DNA from 2 places in the Metabacillus hrfriensis genome. Region 2 is predicted to be linked to the other one. Evidence: riboswitches for the same ligand, from Rfam matches in the RefSeq annotation. Region 2 holds a riboswitch; the other holds the start of a gene.
The links. A riboswitch is a leader RNA that binds a small molecule or an ion and turns the genes downstream of it on or off. The one in region 2 is predicted to bind thiamine pyrophosphate.
Positions count from the first base shown of each region.

Region 1: another riboswitch for thiamine pyrophosphate. It lies ahead of thiC (phosphomethylpyrimidine synthase ThiC); the one in region 2 lies ahead of thiT (energy-coupled thiamine transporter ThiT).

Region 1 is NZ_CP126116.1:4,500,109-4,508,338, reverse strand. It holds gene QLQ22_RS22360 (ABC transporter permease) at 1-868, opposite strand, end outside; gene QLQ22_RS22355 (ABC transporter permease subunit) at 865-1,797, opposite strand; gene QLQ22_RS22350 (FAD-dependent oxidoreductase) at 2,026-3,357, shown strand; gene thiC (phosphomethylpyrimidine synthase ThiC) at 3,577-5,286, opposite strand; TPP riboswitch at 5,409-5,518, opposite strand; gene QLQ22_RS22340 (Ger(x)C family spore germination C-terminal domain-containing protein) at 5,652-5,780, shown strand; gene QLQ22_RS22335 (PAS domain S-box protein) at 5,974-7,818, shown strand; gene QLQ22_RS22330 (hypothetical protein) at 7,833-8,230, shown strand, end outside.
Region 2 is NZ_CP126116.1:4,060,620-4,068,849, forward strand. It holds rRNA gene QLQ22_RS20260 (16S ribosomal RNA) at 1-1,165, opposite strand, end outside; gene QLQ22_RS20265 (ABC transporter ATP-binding protein) at 1,483-2,229, opposite strand; gene QLQ22_RS20270 (ABC transporter substrate-binding protein) at 2,231-3,223, opposite strand; gene QLQ22_RS20275 (ABC transporter permease) at 3,239-4,027, opposite strand; gene QLQ22_RS20280 (MTH1187 family thiamine-binding protein) at 4,002-4,292, opposite strand; TPP riboswitch at 4,394-4,506, opposite strand; TPP riboswitch at 4,649-4,750, shown strand; gene thiT (energy-coupled thiamine transporter ThiT) at 4,857-5,429, shown strand; gene QLQ22_RS20290 (hypothetical protein) at 5,607-5,804, shown strand; gene QLQ22_RS20295 (NAD-dependent epimerase/dehydratase family protein) at 5,822-6,709, opposite strand; gene QLQ22_RS20300 (GNAT family N-acetyltransferase) at 6,706-7,245, opposite strand; gene QLQ22_RS20305 (gluzincin family metallopeptidase) at 7,364-8,230, shown strand, end outside.

The DNA of each region.
Region 1 (8,230 bases), 440 kb from region 2:
GCTGTCTGAGACCTTCACTGATCATGTTAAAGGTGAAAATCAGCAATGTCAGGGAGAGTGCAGGAAAAAATGGAATCCAGAAGCCTCTTAATATATCTGATCTCGCCATGCCGAGAAGAGTAGACCAATTCAGGCTAGTATTTTGCAGTTCTCCATATCCATAGGTAGTCTGAACAAAAACCTGTGTGACAAAAATAGATAGAATCCCGAGCTGTCCCAACAAAAGTGCAACTTTTCCAAGGTCCATAAAAAATTGAACGATCAGCTCCGGCAATAAATTTGGCAGGTAATAGCGAATGAAAAGTCCCATTTGGTTATTGCCGACAGTTACTCCTGCTTCTACAAATTGAGAATGAGAAAGGCTGCTCATCGATTGCTGAATAATAAAAGCAACTCTGCCTGCATCAGTCAGTGAGAGAAAGAGAATAACCCAGAGCACGCGATTGGGGCTGAAGGTAAACATGGGCATTGTAATAAAGAGAATGGCTGCGAAAATTAAGGGAAGACTTGCTGCAAAACCGTTTAAGCCATAAATCAGCAGCCGGAACGGACTTTTTTTGCTGGAGCCTAAAAAAGCAAGTAAGACGGCAGCTAGATATCTTATGGCCGTAATGCTGAAAATTAGGAGCAGTGTGTCTTTTGCTCCCATGATAATGAGGCTGAGAATGTCTCTCCCATCATCATCAGATCCAAAGGGATGCTGCAGTGAGGGAGGGAATGGTGCCCGTTCATAGGTGGTGCTGTTTATAAAAACCATTCTCTGTTCTTCTATCCCTGCTTGTACTAAGGGGAAAAGAGGGCCTATCAGAGAAATCAATAGAATAGCAGCAAGCATAACGCTTCCGAATAACAGGGTTTTATTTCTCATGCCCCTCGCTCCCTTGGATCTATCATTCTTTTAATAAGTCCGCTCGTGATTTGAACAATAAGAACCAGAATCATGAAACAAGTGCCGAATACGATGATGACATTTTGCTCTATTGCTGTGTTCAAACCAACACTTAAGACAGGAGTTACATTAAACGCTTCGTATAGACGGTATGCAGCCCCCTTGTAATCGAGCAGATATTCTACAAGCAACAGATTAGAAAGAAGATAGATCATCATTGAACTTGTATGATTCAGGATTTGGACTGCGCTGTTTTTAAGAATATGCTTAAATGTGATAACAGCCTGCGGCAGCCCTTTTGAATGGGCAACCGTAATATATTGCTTGCCTTCCTGTTCCTGAAAGGTTGCAGCCGTAATGCGGCTTATGTACAGGGCAGGGTAAATGGATACCAATAAAGCTGGAAATAAAAAACTGTACCATTTCTCGTGTCCAAAAATATCGGCATATTCCCTGAAATAGATGATGAGCACCCATTGTAAACAGAGAAACAGAAAGAAATCAGGGATGGCCTGCAGCACCCATGTAAATCCTTTTCCGAAAATCATTCCGAGCGAACTCGGGTGCGCTGCATCATAAACTCCTTTCAGAATTCCGAAAAACAAACCAAGGATGAGAGCAGTCACAATGATTTTCATGCTTCTTGAAAAATACAGTTTCATTTCTTCTTCCACAGGACGTTCATATTTGGTCAGTCCAAAGCTTTTTTCCTGATAAAGACCGCTGAAAAAGGATGTTATGTTTTCTTGATAGGCAGACCATGAAAATTGATAGTCAAATATGACAGTCTGTGCTCTGCCCTCAGCACTTATTTCAACATCTCTTGGGAATAGAACGACTAGAATGAGAGATAGAACGATTAAGAGAAAAAGAAGGATATGCCTGGAGATTTCAATTGTTGATTTCATTTAAAAAACCCCGCGTTCACTTTTCAGAGTATTGTAAAAATTTTACCATGACTATAGGACGATGGATAGGTATAAATAGGGAAAAAAACTTTATGTGAAAAACTTCACAATATTTCTTGCGTTTTTAAAAATAAGGGAATATAATATGAATTAAGCAATGTATGTGAATTACTTCACAATATAATGTGAAAACATTCACAAACAATTTTAAAGGGAGGAACTGCACTTATGAAAATCGCAGTGATTGGATGTACACATGCTGGAACAGCAGCAGTTTCAAATATGACGAAGCTTTATCCGGATGCAGCAATTACCGTTTATGAAAAAAATGATAATGTCTCTTTCTTATCTTGCGGCATCGCATTATATGTAGGAGGAGTTGTTCAGGACGCACAGGGCTTATTTTACTCTTCACCTCAAGAACTTGAGAACATGGGAGTTGCGATGAAAATGAAGCATGCCGTAACTTCTATTGATTCAGAAGCGAAAACACTCACAGCTGAAAACCTTGAAACAGGGGAAACGTTCGAAGATACGTATGATAAATTAGTGATGACAACAGGTTCATGGCCGATCGTGCCTCCGCTTGAGGGAATTCAATTAAATAATATCGTGCTTTCTAAAAACTTTAACCACGCTAATAATATTATCGAAAAAGCGAAGGAGGCCCAGAAAATCACAGTAGTCGGGGCAGGCTATATTGGGATTGAGCTTGTAGAAGCGTTTGAATCATACGGAAAAGATGTTACTTTAATAGACAGTTCAGACCGCATTTTAAGTAAATATCTAGATCCGGAATATACAGAAGTCATTGAAGATGAATTTGAAAATCGCGGCATTACTCTTGCTCTGGGTGAAACAGTCAGCAAATTCGAAGGCGAAAACGGCAATGTTTCAAAAGTAGTGACAACCAAAGGCGCGTACGAGACAGATCTAGTTGTTCTTTGCATAGGATTTAAGCCGAATACAGGTTTGCTTCAAGGGCAAGTTGATATGCTTGATAATGGCGCTATAATCGTAAATGAGTATATGCAAACAAGCAATGAAGATATTTTTGCAGCAGGCGACAGCTGCGCGATTCTCTATAATCCAACCGGGAAGCATGCTTATATTCCATTAGCTACTAATGCCGTCCGGATGGGAACATTAGTCGCTAAAAACTTAGTGAACAAAACGATTAAATATATGGGTACTCAAGGTACATCAGGCATTAAAATTTATGAAAATAACATCGCTTCAACAGGCATGACAGAAACAGCTGCTTCTTTTATGGATATGAATGTGAAAAGTATCACAATCTTAGAAAACGATCGCCCTGAGTTTATGCCATCCTATGAACCTGTCACTTTAAAGGTCGTTTATGAAGAAGAGACAAGAAGAATTGTCGGTGCACAAGTGATGTCAAAAGCGGATTTGACTCAATCAATTAATACTCTATCAGTCTGCATCCAAAATCGCATGACGATTGATGAGCTTGGCTTTGTCGACTTCTTCTTCCAGCCTCATTACAACAAGCCTTGGAACTTCTTGAACCAGGCTGGTTTGCAGGCGATACAGTAATAGATGAAAACAGCGGAATGCATGCATTCCGCTGTTTTTTTATGGTTTAGGAGATTTTTGTAAAAAAGAAAGTATTTCATTCAAATAAGAAAGTATTTTCCTGTTTTTCGCCAGTATTACGGACATTTCGGACAGTAAATGGACCGGTTTGGAAAGTAATACAAGGTTCGCCCCTAAAATGATTCAATGAACCGGCAGAACGTTCACAGCCTAAATGGTCTACTGATAGATAGCTGAACCGTTTTCAACAAATTCTTTTGACTTTTGCTTCAGTCCTTCTTCAATTTCCTGTTCTTTAACAGTATTTCTTAAATCGTGGGAAATTCTCATCGAGCAGAATTTTGGCCCGCACATCGAGCAGAAATGAGCGGTTTTAGCTCCTTCGGCAGGTAACGTTTCATCATGATATTCCTTTGCACGGTCAGGATCAAGGGAAAGATTAAATTGATCTTCCCAGCGGAATTCAAATCTCGCTTTAGACAGGGCATCGTCTCTATACTGTGCATTAGGATGTCCTTTGGCTAGGTCAGCGGCGTGTGCAGCAATTTTATAGGCAATGACTCCTTCGCGAACATCATCTTTATTAGGCAATCCCAAATGCTCTTTCGGCGTTACATAGCAAAGCATCGCGGTACCGAACCAGCCAATCATCGCTGCACCTATAGCTGAAGTGATATGATCATAGCCTGGTGCGATATCTGTCGTTAATGGTCCAAGTGTATAAAAAGGTGCCTCATGGCAAATTTCCTGCTGCTTTTCTACATTTTCGCGAATCATGTGCATTGGAACATGGCCAGGACCTTCAATCATCACCTGTACGTCATGCTTCCATGCGATTTTCGTGAGCTCACCCAGGGTTTCAAGTTCTGCAAATTGTGCTTCATCATTTGCATCTGCAATCGATCCGGGACGCAGGCCATCGCCTAATGAAATGGAAATATCATAACGTTTTAAAATCTCGCAAATCTCCTCAAAATGGGTATAGAGAAAGTTTTCTTCGTGGTGGGCTAAGCACCATCCTGCAAGAATGGATCCTCCTCTTGATACAATCCCGGTTGTTCTTTTAATTGTAAGAGGGATATACCTCAGCAAAACACCTGCATGGATTGTAAAGTAATCGACCCCTTGTTCCGCCTGTTCAATTAAGGTATCTCTGTACACTTCCCAGGTTAAATCCTCAGCAATGCCTTTTACTTTTTCAAGCGCCTGGTAGATGGGCACTGTTCCAACCGGTACTGGTGAATTTCTGATAATCCACTCCCGGGTGGTGTGAATATCTTTGCCTGTCGATAAATCCATGATGTTGTCAGCACCCCATTTGATTGCCCATGTCATTTTTTCAACTTCTTCTTCAATGGATGAGGTTACTGCAGAGTTGCCTATATTTGCATTAATTTTGACATGAAAATGTTTGCCTATGATCATAGGTTCACTTTCTCTATGATTGATGTTTGCAGGTATAATGGCTCTGCCGCTTGCAACTTCACTTCTAATGAACTCAGGGTCCATGTTTTCACGAATGGCTATAAACTCCATCTCAGGTGTAATGATTCCTTTTCTGGCGTAATGAAGCTGAGTGACATTGGCATTCTTTTTTGCCCGCAGTACTTTTCTATCGCCAGTAAAGACGTTTTCATTTGAAGTCATATCCCCTTGTCGGCCGTTATCCTCAGGCTTGACTCTGCGACCTGAATATTCTTCCACATCATCCCGTTCAAAAATCCAGCTTCTTCTGACTTCAGGTAACCCCTTTTTAATATCAATGGCAGCGGCTTGATCCGTATAAGGACCACTCGTATCATAAACAAGCACTGGTTCATTATCCTGTGCAAGCTCAATTTTCCGAAATGGAACACGAATGTCCTCTCTTGATCCTGTTTTATACATCTTTTTGCTGCCATCAAACTGTTTAGTGAATGCGAAATCCAATCTTAACTCCTCCTTATATCGTTTAATAGAGTTTTGATCTGCACCCGCGAAAGAAATAGAAAAAGGGTTCTGTTAATGAACAGAACCCTTGGAACAGTATGTGTAAAAAGCCAAAAAAAACGGCCTACGCCACACCGCTTCCCTACGCTGGCATCATCCAGATCAGGTTCAAAGGGTCAAAGAATTGCGTTCTTCTCTCAGTCCAGCATCATGGACTCCCCCAGCAGAATGAAAAAATATTCATTTGTTAGCAATATAGCAGGTAAATCGGCAATCTTGCAAGTGATAATTTTCACAATTATAAATTTTGAGTATGCTTGAGAAACAATCATGTGGTTCATTGTACCTGATTTCAGTCCGTTGGTATTGGGAGAGAGCTCATTGCCTATCATCCCGCTATCTGGAAAAAGGTAAAATGGGAGGAGGATTATCCAAACATCCTGATTGAACCTAAAGTAAGTGTGGAAATAGTCCACCATGGGATTATTAATTAATGGCTAATACGAAGCTTCATTAAAAGTGAGTGAAAATCAACAATGCCGTGGAAGAGTCAAAATTCATTAGAAACACATCCCGTATTGATCATAAAATACGGGCTTTTTATTTATTCGCTACTAGGGCAGTACCTTATTAATTGAATTTTTGATATATTAAGGATATGTATGTATTTGGAGGAGATGGACCGCGATGAAGAAGCAAGAACAGGCTCATGAAGAGAAATTTCTTTCTCAGGAAAGACTCGATGGCTTAATGGAAGTCTATCTTAATCAGCTTGAGAACTCTCCAACCGCATTTTTAATTCACGAAAACCGAAAGTGGACATATATAAATCCTTCTGCCATGAATCTGTTAGAGTTAAAGTGCAAGGAGGATCTCATTGGAAAATCCATCTGGAATTCAATTGATCCTCAGCATAGAGAGATAATTGAGCAGCGGATCACCGATACAAAAAATGGTTTCACACCGTCTTCAATGGAACAGATCTGGTATACCAGACGAGGATTGCCCTTAACCATGGAAGTAACATCACTGCCAAACATATGGGGGGACAGGCAATCCACCCAGGTGATTATAAGAGATGTCACAATTAAGAAAAAACTTGAACAAGAACACGAGGAAACGATAAAAAAGTTCCGTCTGATTACTGAAAATATGCGTGATATCGTTGGGCTTCTAGATGCAAACGGACTTTTCACCTATGTATCTCCGTCTTATAAAGAAGTACTTGGGTATGATATATCAGAAGCAGTCGGATACACTCCTTTTCAATTCGTTCATCCGGAGGACAGGGAGCTGATTGCCGGCCAATTTTATAAAATGCTCAAGGAAAATAGACAGATGACGGTTGAGTATCGATATTTATGCAAGGATCATACTTATATATGGCTTGAGTCGCATGGAATTCCCGTCACTGAAAATGAATCCTTAAAGCATGCGATCGTCATTTCAAGAAACATTACACAGCGGAAGCAAACAGAAGAAAAATTGAGAAAAAGCGAAAGCAAGTACCGGATCATTTTAGAACACAGCAACGACTTAATATGTGTAGTCGATCTTAAAGGAAATTATATATACGCATCGCCCTCTTATAAAAAAGTCCTGGGATATGAGCCTGAGCGTATGATCGGGCAAAATGTCTTTAAATATATACTTGTTGATGATCATGCTAAAGCAGAAGGGATTATACACACCCTTTTAACCACAAAAGGACCTGTCACCATCCCTTATCACAAGATCAGTCATACAGGACAGGCTGTCTTGTTTGAGGGAAAAGGAATGGCTGTTTTCAATCAGCATGGGGACCCAGAAAGCATTGTGTTCATATCAAGGGATATTACTGAAAAAAGAAAAGTCGAAGAATATATCCGCAACTATGAGAAGCTTACCGTACTAGGGGAGCTTGCAGCTGGTGTTGCCCATGAAATCAGGAATCCGCTTACATCCATTAAGGGATTCTTTAAGCTGCTGACTGAAAAAGACAGGGACCAGAATGAGATAAAATATCAGAATGTCATCATGGATGAATTAAGCCGAATTGAGCAGATCGTCAATGAATTTATGGCACTGGCAAGGCCCCAGGCTATTCATCTGAAAGAATGCACTAATGTTGTAGAACTTCTTAAAGACACGATGATTTTATTAAATCCAGAGGCTTCCCTCAGAAATGTGGCTATCGATCTTAAATTTGATTCAGATGCCGCAAAAATAGAATGTGAAAAAAATCAAATGAAACAAGTATTCATCAATGTTATGAAAAATGCCATAGAAGCTATGCCGGACGGAGGCAGCCTTAAAATAAGAGGAGAAAACAAGGATGATTTATTTTATCAGCTGACGTTTGAGGATAATGGGACAGGTATTGATGAAAAGCGTCTGGAAAAACTCGGAACGCCTTTTTTTACAACAAAAGAAAAAGGCATTGGACTGGGTCTTACAATCAGCAACAAAATCATTACCGAGCATAATGGGGAATTCAAAATGGAAAGCGAACTTGGCAAAGGCACAAAGGTAATCATCAGACTGAAAAAGTAGGGGGGCTTAAGGTTATGAAGCAGTTTACAAAGGGGCAATTTCTTAAAGCGCGGAAATTTATGCTTGAAAAAGCGCGAAAGGTTGACCGCGCTTTATATCTTTTTGAATTTGAGAATGGCTCTAAAGAAGATGTGCTAATGGAGCTTAAAACATATCAGAATCAAGATGGCGGCTTCGGGAATGGACTTGAGCCGGATTTCAGATGTTCAGATTCATCAGCACTTGCCTCAACGGTCGGCATGCAGTATTTATCCAGAGTGAACGCGGATGAAGAAGACGAAATTCTTAACAACACTATTGCTTATTTCATTCAGAGCTATCAACCAGAACTTCATGGTTGGGAAAAAGTGCCCCCTGAGGTAGAATCTGCACCGAGGGCACCCTGGTGGAATTACCAAAAGGCTGGGGCAGA
Region 2 (8,230 bases):
TGTCACCGGCAGTCACCTTAGAGTGCCCAACTGAATGCTGGCAACTAAGATCAAGGGTTGCGCTCGTTGCGGGACTTAACCCAACATCTCACGACACGAGCTGACGACAACCATGCACCACCTGTCACTTTGTCCCCCGAAGGGGAACCTTCTATCTCTAGAAGTGGCAAAGGATGTCAAGACCTGGTAAGGTTCTTCGCGTTGCTTCGAATTAAACCACATGCTCCACCGCTTGTGCGGGCCCCCGTCAATTCCTTTGAGTTTCAGTCTTGCGACCGTACTCCCCAGGCGGAGTGCTTAATGCGTTAGCTGCAGCACTAAAGGGCGGAAACCCTCTAACACTTAGCACTCATCGTTTACGGCGTGGACTACCAGGGTATCTAATCCTGTTCGCTCCCCACGCTTTCGCGCCTCAGCGTCAGTTACAGACCAGAGAGTCGCCTTCGCCACTGGTGTTCCTCCACATCTCTACGCATTTCACCGCTACACGTGGAATTCCACTCTCCTCTTCTGCACTCAAGTTTCCCAGTTTCCAATGACCCTCCCCGGTTGAGCCGGGGGCTTTCACATCAGACTTAAGAAACCGCCTGCGCGCGCTTTACGCCCAATAATTCCGGACAACGCTTGCCACCTACGTATTACCGCGGCTGCTGGCACGTAGTTAGCCGTGGCTTTCTGGTTAGGTACCGTCAAGGTGCGAGCAGTTACTCTCGCACTTGTTCTTCCCTAACAACAGAGTTTTACGATCCGAAAACCTTCATCACTCACGCGGCGTTGCTCCGTCAGACTTTCGTCCATTGCGGAAGATTCCCTACTGCTGCCTCCCGTAGGAGTCTGGGCCGTGTCTCAGTCCCAGTGTGGCCGATCACCCTCTCAGGTCGGCTACGCATCGTTGCCTTGGTGAGCCATTACCTCACCAACTAGCTAATGCGCCGCGGGCCCATCTGTAAGTGACAGCCGAAACCGTCTTTCCAACTTGAACCATGCGGTTCAAGATACTATCCGGTATTAGCTCCGGTTTCCCGGAGTTATCCCAGTCTTACAGGCAGGTTGCCCACGTGTTACTCACCCGTCCGCCGCTGACCTCCGAAGAGGTCCGCTCGACTTGCATGTATTAGGCACGCCGCCAGCGTTCGTCCTGAGCCAGGATCAAACTCTCCGAAGAAAATTTGTGACTCAATTTGTTGCTGACTTCAAAAATTTAAAACGTTTGGTACGCTTTTGGTTTTGTTTAGTTTTCAAAGATCATTTGCTTCAAGCGAAGCTTTATTAATATAACATTTTGCCGTTTTAAAGTCAAGCGTTAATTTTACTTTTCTTTTTTTTAGGCTGTGTTGCTTTTTCGCGTTTTTCGCGGCAACGAATAATAATATACCACGCTGAAATTCCCTTTGCAATAGCTTTTTTATCATTTTATAAAAAAAGATTTTAATTATCGAAAACGCACTGAATTTGTCTGAAATTCAGTGCGTCATATTCGAATCAGGACTGTTTTAAATGAAGAACATCAAGCAATCTCCTTTTAAGTAAAGCAAATTCCGAACTAGTAATGAGATTTTCTTTCCTTGGCCGTGTAAATTCTACGTTCACTTCTTCTATTAAGCATCCAGGTCTTGGTGAGAGGATGAAGATTCTGTCTGACAGGAAGATAGCTTCATCCATATCATGTGTAATGAATATCACTGTCTGATCTGTTTCCTCGCATATTTGGATAAACCACTTCTGCAGTTCAAGTCTTGTCATCGCATCAAGTTTGCCGAATGGTTCATCTAATAGAAGAAGTTCTTTATTGTTTAGGTATGCTCTTAGGAAATTGGCACGCTGCCGCATTCCGCCTGAGAGCATAAAGGGATAATGCTTTTCAAATCCTGCAAGCCCAAATTTCGGGAAAAGACCGCGAGCTTGAGTGAGCGCCTCATCTCTCCCGGTACCTTGTATTTCTAATGGAAGAATAACATTATCCAAAACCGTTCTCCATGGAAACAATACATCACTTTGGGGCATATAGCCGACAAGACCGGTTTTATTTGTAATATCTTCTCCATTATACTTTACACTGCCTTTAGTCGGCTTATTGATGCCGGCTATAATATCAAGCAATGTGCTTTTTCCGCAGCCGCTTGGTCCAATAATGCTTACAAATTCACCTTTTTTCACATTCAAGTCTGTCGGCATCAGGACATTCTGGTCTTTAGAATAAGATTTGCTGATTTGAGAAAGAGTCAGCATGCTATTTCTTTCCTTCAGGCAGGAATTCATTTGTAAAAGCTTCACTTGGTTCAATGTTCTCTTCAATCAGCTTTCGTTCATACATCCAATCGGCATATCTTTTCCAGACTTTTTCATCTTGAATGCCCCATTGCTTCGCTTTTCCCTGATACTGATCACTTAGCCACACTTGGCTTTCCTTTACTAGCTCAGCATTAATCTCAGGTACATTTTTAATCAGAATATCCGCTGCTTCTTCCGGCTCTTCAATGGCAAATTGATAACCCTTTGATGTAGCCTTCATGAAGGACTGAACCATTTCTTTGTCTTTTGCAATTTTGGATTCGCTGGTTGCAATAACCGGAGTGTAATAGTTTAATGCTGGATCAAGGTCTTTTAAATAGATGTAGTTCAATTCAATTCCCTGACGAGCAGCCTCAACCCCATCCCATCCCTGGAAAATCCATTGAAAGTCTGTATCGCGTCCGATCGACTTGAAAAAGTCTGTTGCTCCAAGCGTGACATAATCAACTTTTTCAAAGTCTGCATTCGATTTATCCATTACAGCTTTAATAACAGCTTCTTCTGTAGGAGAACCCCATCCCCCGTAACGTTTTCCTTCAAAATCCTTTGGAGAAGTGATGTTTTCTTCTTTTAAAGAAGCAAATGCAGAAGTATTCTCCTGTATGATTGCTCCTATTGAAACAATCGGCACACCTGTTGATCTTGCGTGTGTAATATTCTCCTGATGGCTGACAGCAAAATCAACTTCACCAGAGGCAACAATCTGATCCGCACTGACTCCTTCACCAGGTTCAACTATTTCAACATCAAGACCTTCTTCTTTATAGAAGCCATTTTCTTTCGCTGCATAAATGCCTGTATGATTTGTATTTGGAAACCAATCCAGCATAATCTTCACTTTTTTTAATTCCTCATCAGAGGATTTTTCTGCCGATCCGCATCCAGATAAGATGAACACTAAACTAAATAGAATAAATAAGAGTTGTTTCATTTTTTCTCCCCCGTGCTAGTTAGAATGCTTTTGCTGCTTATATTTCCAAGGCATCATGATTCTTGCCAGTATTTCAATAAGTGTAAAAATGATTAAGCTTAAACCTACTATTAAGACGATTGTTGCAAATACTTTATCTGTCAGAAACGATTGGGAGGATCGAGTCAATAGAATTCCGAGTCCTTTGCTTGCACCCAGCCACTCTCCGATAACCGCCCCCATCACACTGTATGTTCCGGCTATTTTCAACCCTGAAAAAAAGAAAGGTGTTGCAGCTGGAAGCTTCAATTTTAAAAACATCTGTCTGCGGCTTGCTCCAAGCGTTCTCATGAGCTTCACCATATCCCTGTCTACTAAACGGAAGCCGTCAGAAAGATTGATGGCGATCGGAAAGAAACAAACGAGCGCCACGACAATTACTTTAGGAAAAATGCCGAATCCAAACCAGATGATAAGCAATGGAGCAAGCGCTATTATTGGAATGGTTTGTGAAAGAACAAGCAGCGGTTCAACTGCTTTTCGAACCCAATCTGACAGGTCTATTAAGATAGCAATCAATACGCCCGCTGTTACAGCGATCAATAAACCAAGTACTGCTTCCGACAGAGTCTGCAGGATATGTCCGCCTATCGTTCCCCTCATTTCAGCAAGCGTGATGAAAATATGAGTCGGACGAGGCAGAATCCAATTTTCCACTTTTGAAACGATGACAGCCAATTCCCACAAAAAGAGGAATGACAGCAGCACTATACCAGGAAGCGCTATTCCTGAAAGTGTTTTAACAGTATTTCTTAAGTTTTTCATCCATTGTGACCCCTTCTTTTGGGCGGTAATGAATTTTCATGTGAGTCATTACCTCGGTTGCACCGGCTGAAATACAGGCATCCTGCGCTTGCTTAACGATATCAATCAATTCATCTAGCTCTCCCTCCATAACCGTCTCCATCGCACCTACCTCATATTTAACTCCTGATCGCTGAACAACCTCGATCGCTTTGTCGACAATTTCATATGTATTCCCTTCTGATGATTTAGGCAGCACCTGAAATGCTAGATTTACACTGGACATTCTTTATCCTCCTTAAAATTTATTAATATATGAGTATCTGACCGAACAACAAAAAAGGCTGCCACTGGGGCAGCCTTAACGCATTCGCAAAGTTATGGAAAAGTAATGCATCTTCCGCATTCCCTCCGCTGGCATTACCCAGATCAGGTTAAAGGGTCGATACAAGAATCAGTATCCTCTCAGCCAAGTTCACTCAGCTCCCCTGCATATATTGAATTCATGGAAACTATAGCAAGATTTTGGATCCTTGTAAAGACAGATAAAAGAGCTTTCCATTCTTTTCTGAAAAAAATCAAGATTTAGTCTTGTCGAATTTTGCAACTTCCTGTATAGTAGTGTCTAAATCATATATTGCATTTGACCACTTGGGGAGCCATTCGGCTGAGAGTGAACGTTATGTTCAGACCCGTTGAACCTGTATAGTTAAAGCTTACGTAGGGATGTGGCGATGGATTCAAGTGATAACCCAACCAAAGCAGTGCGTGGAAACCATCCGACATTCCCCGCATTGCTTTTTATTATGGAAAAAAACTGCCCCGGTCAATGCTGAAAAGGGGAAGAGCTATGCAGACAAATACACGTCTAGTTTTTTTAGTAGAAGCAGCGATTCTATCAGCAATTGCATTTCTGCTTGATTTAGCAACAAGCTTCATTGGCAAAATGCCTCAGGGAGGGTCAATTTCGCTTGCAATGATTCCAGTCCTGATCATGGGTTTTCGCCACGGATTAAAGGGAGGACTGCTGACAGGCTTTTTACTTGGCGTTTTGCAGACGATTATGGGCTACACCACAATTGTGCATCCAGTCCAGGGTTTTCTTGACTATTTTGTTGCATTTACCGTGGTAGGTGCCGGAGGAGTTTTCTATAAACAAGTCCAAAGCTCTCTGAATCCTCTTAACAGAGGACGATTAATTGCTTACGTAGTAGCAGCGGCTTTTCTGGGAAGCTTCCTTAGATTTGCTGCACATACACTTGCCGGCGCTATTTTCTTTGCAGAATTTGCAGGCGATAAGCCCGTTCTGCTGTATTCAGCCGGCTATAACGCTTCCTACATGGTGCCTACATTTATCATTTGCTCAATCGTCTTAGTAATGATGCTCACTGCTTCTAAATCACTTGTCTTAAAAAGAAAATAGATTCTGTCAAAAGCACCGATTTTTTTCGGTGCTTTTTTATCCTATTAAAATTTATATAATTTCTTCCATTCATGTCTATTCCAGCGCCTGACTCTTCGGTCAGAACTTATTTCTTGTCATAAACACTCTATCATCAGCATGTACTAGTAGTAATAGATTTCTTATGGAGGGCAAATGATGAATCTATCCTTCTCATTGATGATGATAACATTTTTATTGTCGATTATTCATTTTCTATATGGTTATTTTGAAGCGATAAGGATCAGCAACGAAGAAGAATTAGTCAACGGCTGGTCTATGATTTTCTCTTTCCCGCTTGGGTTTGTATTCGCATATTTTGCTTCGGTATTTCATCAGCAGGTTTTACCCCACTAAAAAGAAACGCGACAAGGTCACGTTTCTTTTTTCATTACCTCTATTAATTTCTCTAAGTACGGATCCAATTCCTCAAATGAGTATCCAGCACTTTCAGCCTTTGACACATTCAGTGTCCATTCACCTGATAATCCATAAGGTGAAGCATTCTCTTTCGCAATCTCCCTTGTCACAATCGCTTTTTTCCCGACAGCACATCCGATTTTAAGCAAAAGATCATTCAGTGACAGACTTTTTTCAAAAGCGGCATTGTATGCACCCGTTAAGGTTTTTTCTCCAGCCATATACAAGAATCCCGCTGCGTCCTCAGCTGAAGTATAGCTGTAAAAATATCCAGGATCTGCAATTCCAATCGGTTCCTCGTTCTTCACCTTTTTCACATGAAATAAAAAGCGTTCCGTATAATCATCTATTCCGATTACCAGAGCAGGTCTTACAGCGGCAACAGGCACATCCGCATTCTGAAAAAGATAGGCTTCTGCACTGCGTTTCGCTTCCTGATAGCCGCTTATCCCTTTATAGTCTTTGCGCTCTTTAAAAGAAGGCTCATACGACAGAGGATCAAAGTCCTCTTCTGTCTTCCCTCTCCCGAATTCATAGACTGCCATTGTCGAAGTGAAAATATAATGCCTGATTTTGCCGTGTAGCGCTTCATAAGCAGATTTTGCTTCAAGCGGCGAAAAACACGATTGATCATAAACAACGTCCCATTGTTTATGATCAAAGGCTTTAATCATTGATTCTTTGTTTTCACGATCGATAATCAGACGCTCTACGCCATCTCCAAAGTCATCATGAGTTCTTCCTCTTGTTGCAATCGTCACTTTTGCCCCATTTTCAAGCAGCTTATGAACAAGTCTTTTGCCGAAAAATTGCGTTCCGCCCAGTATTAATGCTCGATTCACATTGATCCCTCTTTCCTTTTCAATGCAGCTGCCAGTTTCGACAAATCACGCCATCCAAATGCGGTCTCCTGATGATCTGTCCCATCAATCGTATAGACGTCCTCTGCGATCCTTTCGGGCAAAAAGCGTTCATAGAATCCTTTTGAAGGATTCTCATCCATTACCCACAGCAGCATAGATTGATAGTTTTTCCGAAGCAGTTCATTTGCAGTTGCCTCTACAAGCCTGCGCCCGATGCCTGCTCCCTGCACTTCTTTTAATAGATAGATCGCATATAATTCCCCATCAAATCCATATTCCTTTGTCCGCTCTGGTCCGAAGCCTGCAAACCCTGCTATTTGGCCATCCTGATTTTCTGCCACAAAAACTGTCTCCGGATCAATAGACATCCACATTTTTTCTTTGCTTTCATATGTAAGACTTTCAAGATATTCATCTGCTACAATACCTTTATAGGTTGTTCTCCAGCTGTCCACGTGAACAACTGCGATTTGCTTCGCATCTTCTTTAACAGCTTTTCTTATTCTAAAATTCATTTTCAACACTCCTTGCTGAAAAAATTCGACAAGCGAAAATTAAATCCCTACCTCTAAAAGGAGTTTCTTTTCATAAAACAGAATATGTTCATAGACTAAGGCAAAACGGAGGCTTCAAGTGAAAATACTTCTGCATAGTTTCTTATCAATCCTGTATATCGTTTATTTCACCGGTGTGTTTTACGTTCTGTTTCTCTTTTTGAATATACCTGCAAGCGTAATCGCAGGAAGCGTTATAACGCTTTTGCTGCTTGGCTTGTTTATCTATTCTATATACGAGTTGATCAACCGCAAGGAAAGGAATCTGCTCTTTTTCAAGGGACTGTCAGGATCCATCTTCCTTTCCATCACAACCTTCAGTTTAATTATTACCTTGTTCTTCGTAGTCCTAATGAATGTAATGACGACTCATTTCAACTATCAAAATATCAGTCCCAGGGAGAAATTTGAGTTTCAGGTGAACGCTTTTTTGCCGATTGATCCTTATGAAGAATACAAAGAAACTGCTGAAACGAAGAAAATTTCTCATCTTACTGTTTACTATTCCTCTCTTAATAAAAGGGATATCCAGCTGGTTGAAGACGAATTCGATCACGCAAGGAGCATCAGCACCCGCTTGTTCGGCAAGATCGAGGATCAGCCCATTGACCTGATTCTCCTTGATGAATCGCCGGACTCGCTGCAGGAGCTTGAATATTTGGATTATATGGGGTTTTACGATCATGTGAAAGAAACCATGGCCATCGTGATTCCGGATGATCTCGATGCCGCATCTCCGCTTGTCGTGGAAACCTTTTACCATGAATATGCCCATTACTATATGGAGAAAGCATTAGAGAAAATGGAAATCGAATCGCTGAAAATTCCAATCTGGTTTAATGAGGGCGTTGCAGAATATGCTGGCTATAACGGAGAGGATGCAAAAATCCCCATCGACAAGGTGATCCCTTTCGATGAGCTAAGAAATCCCGGAAGCTGGGCAAAT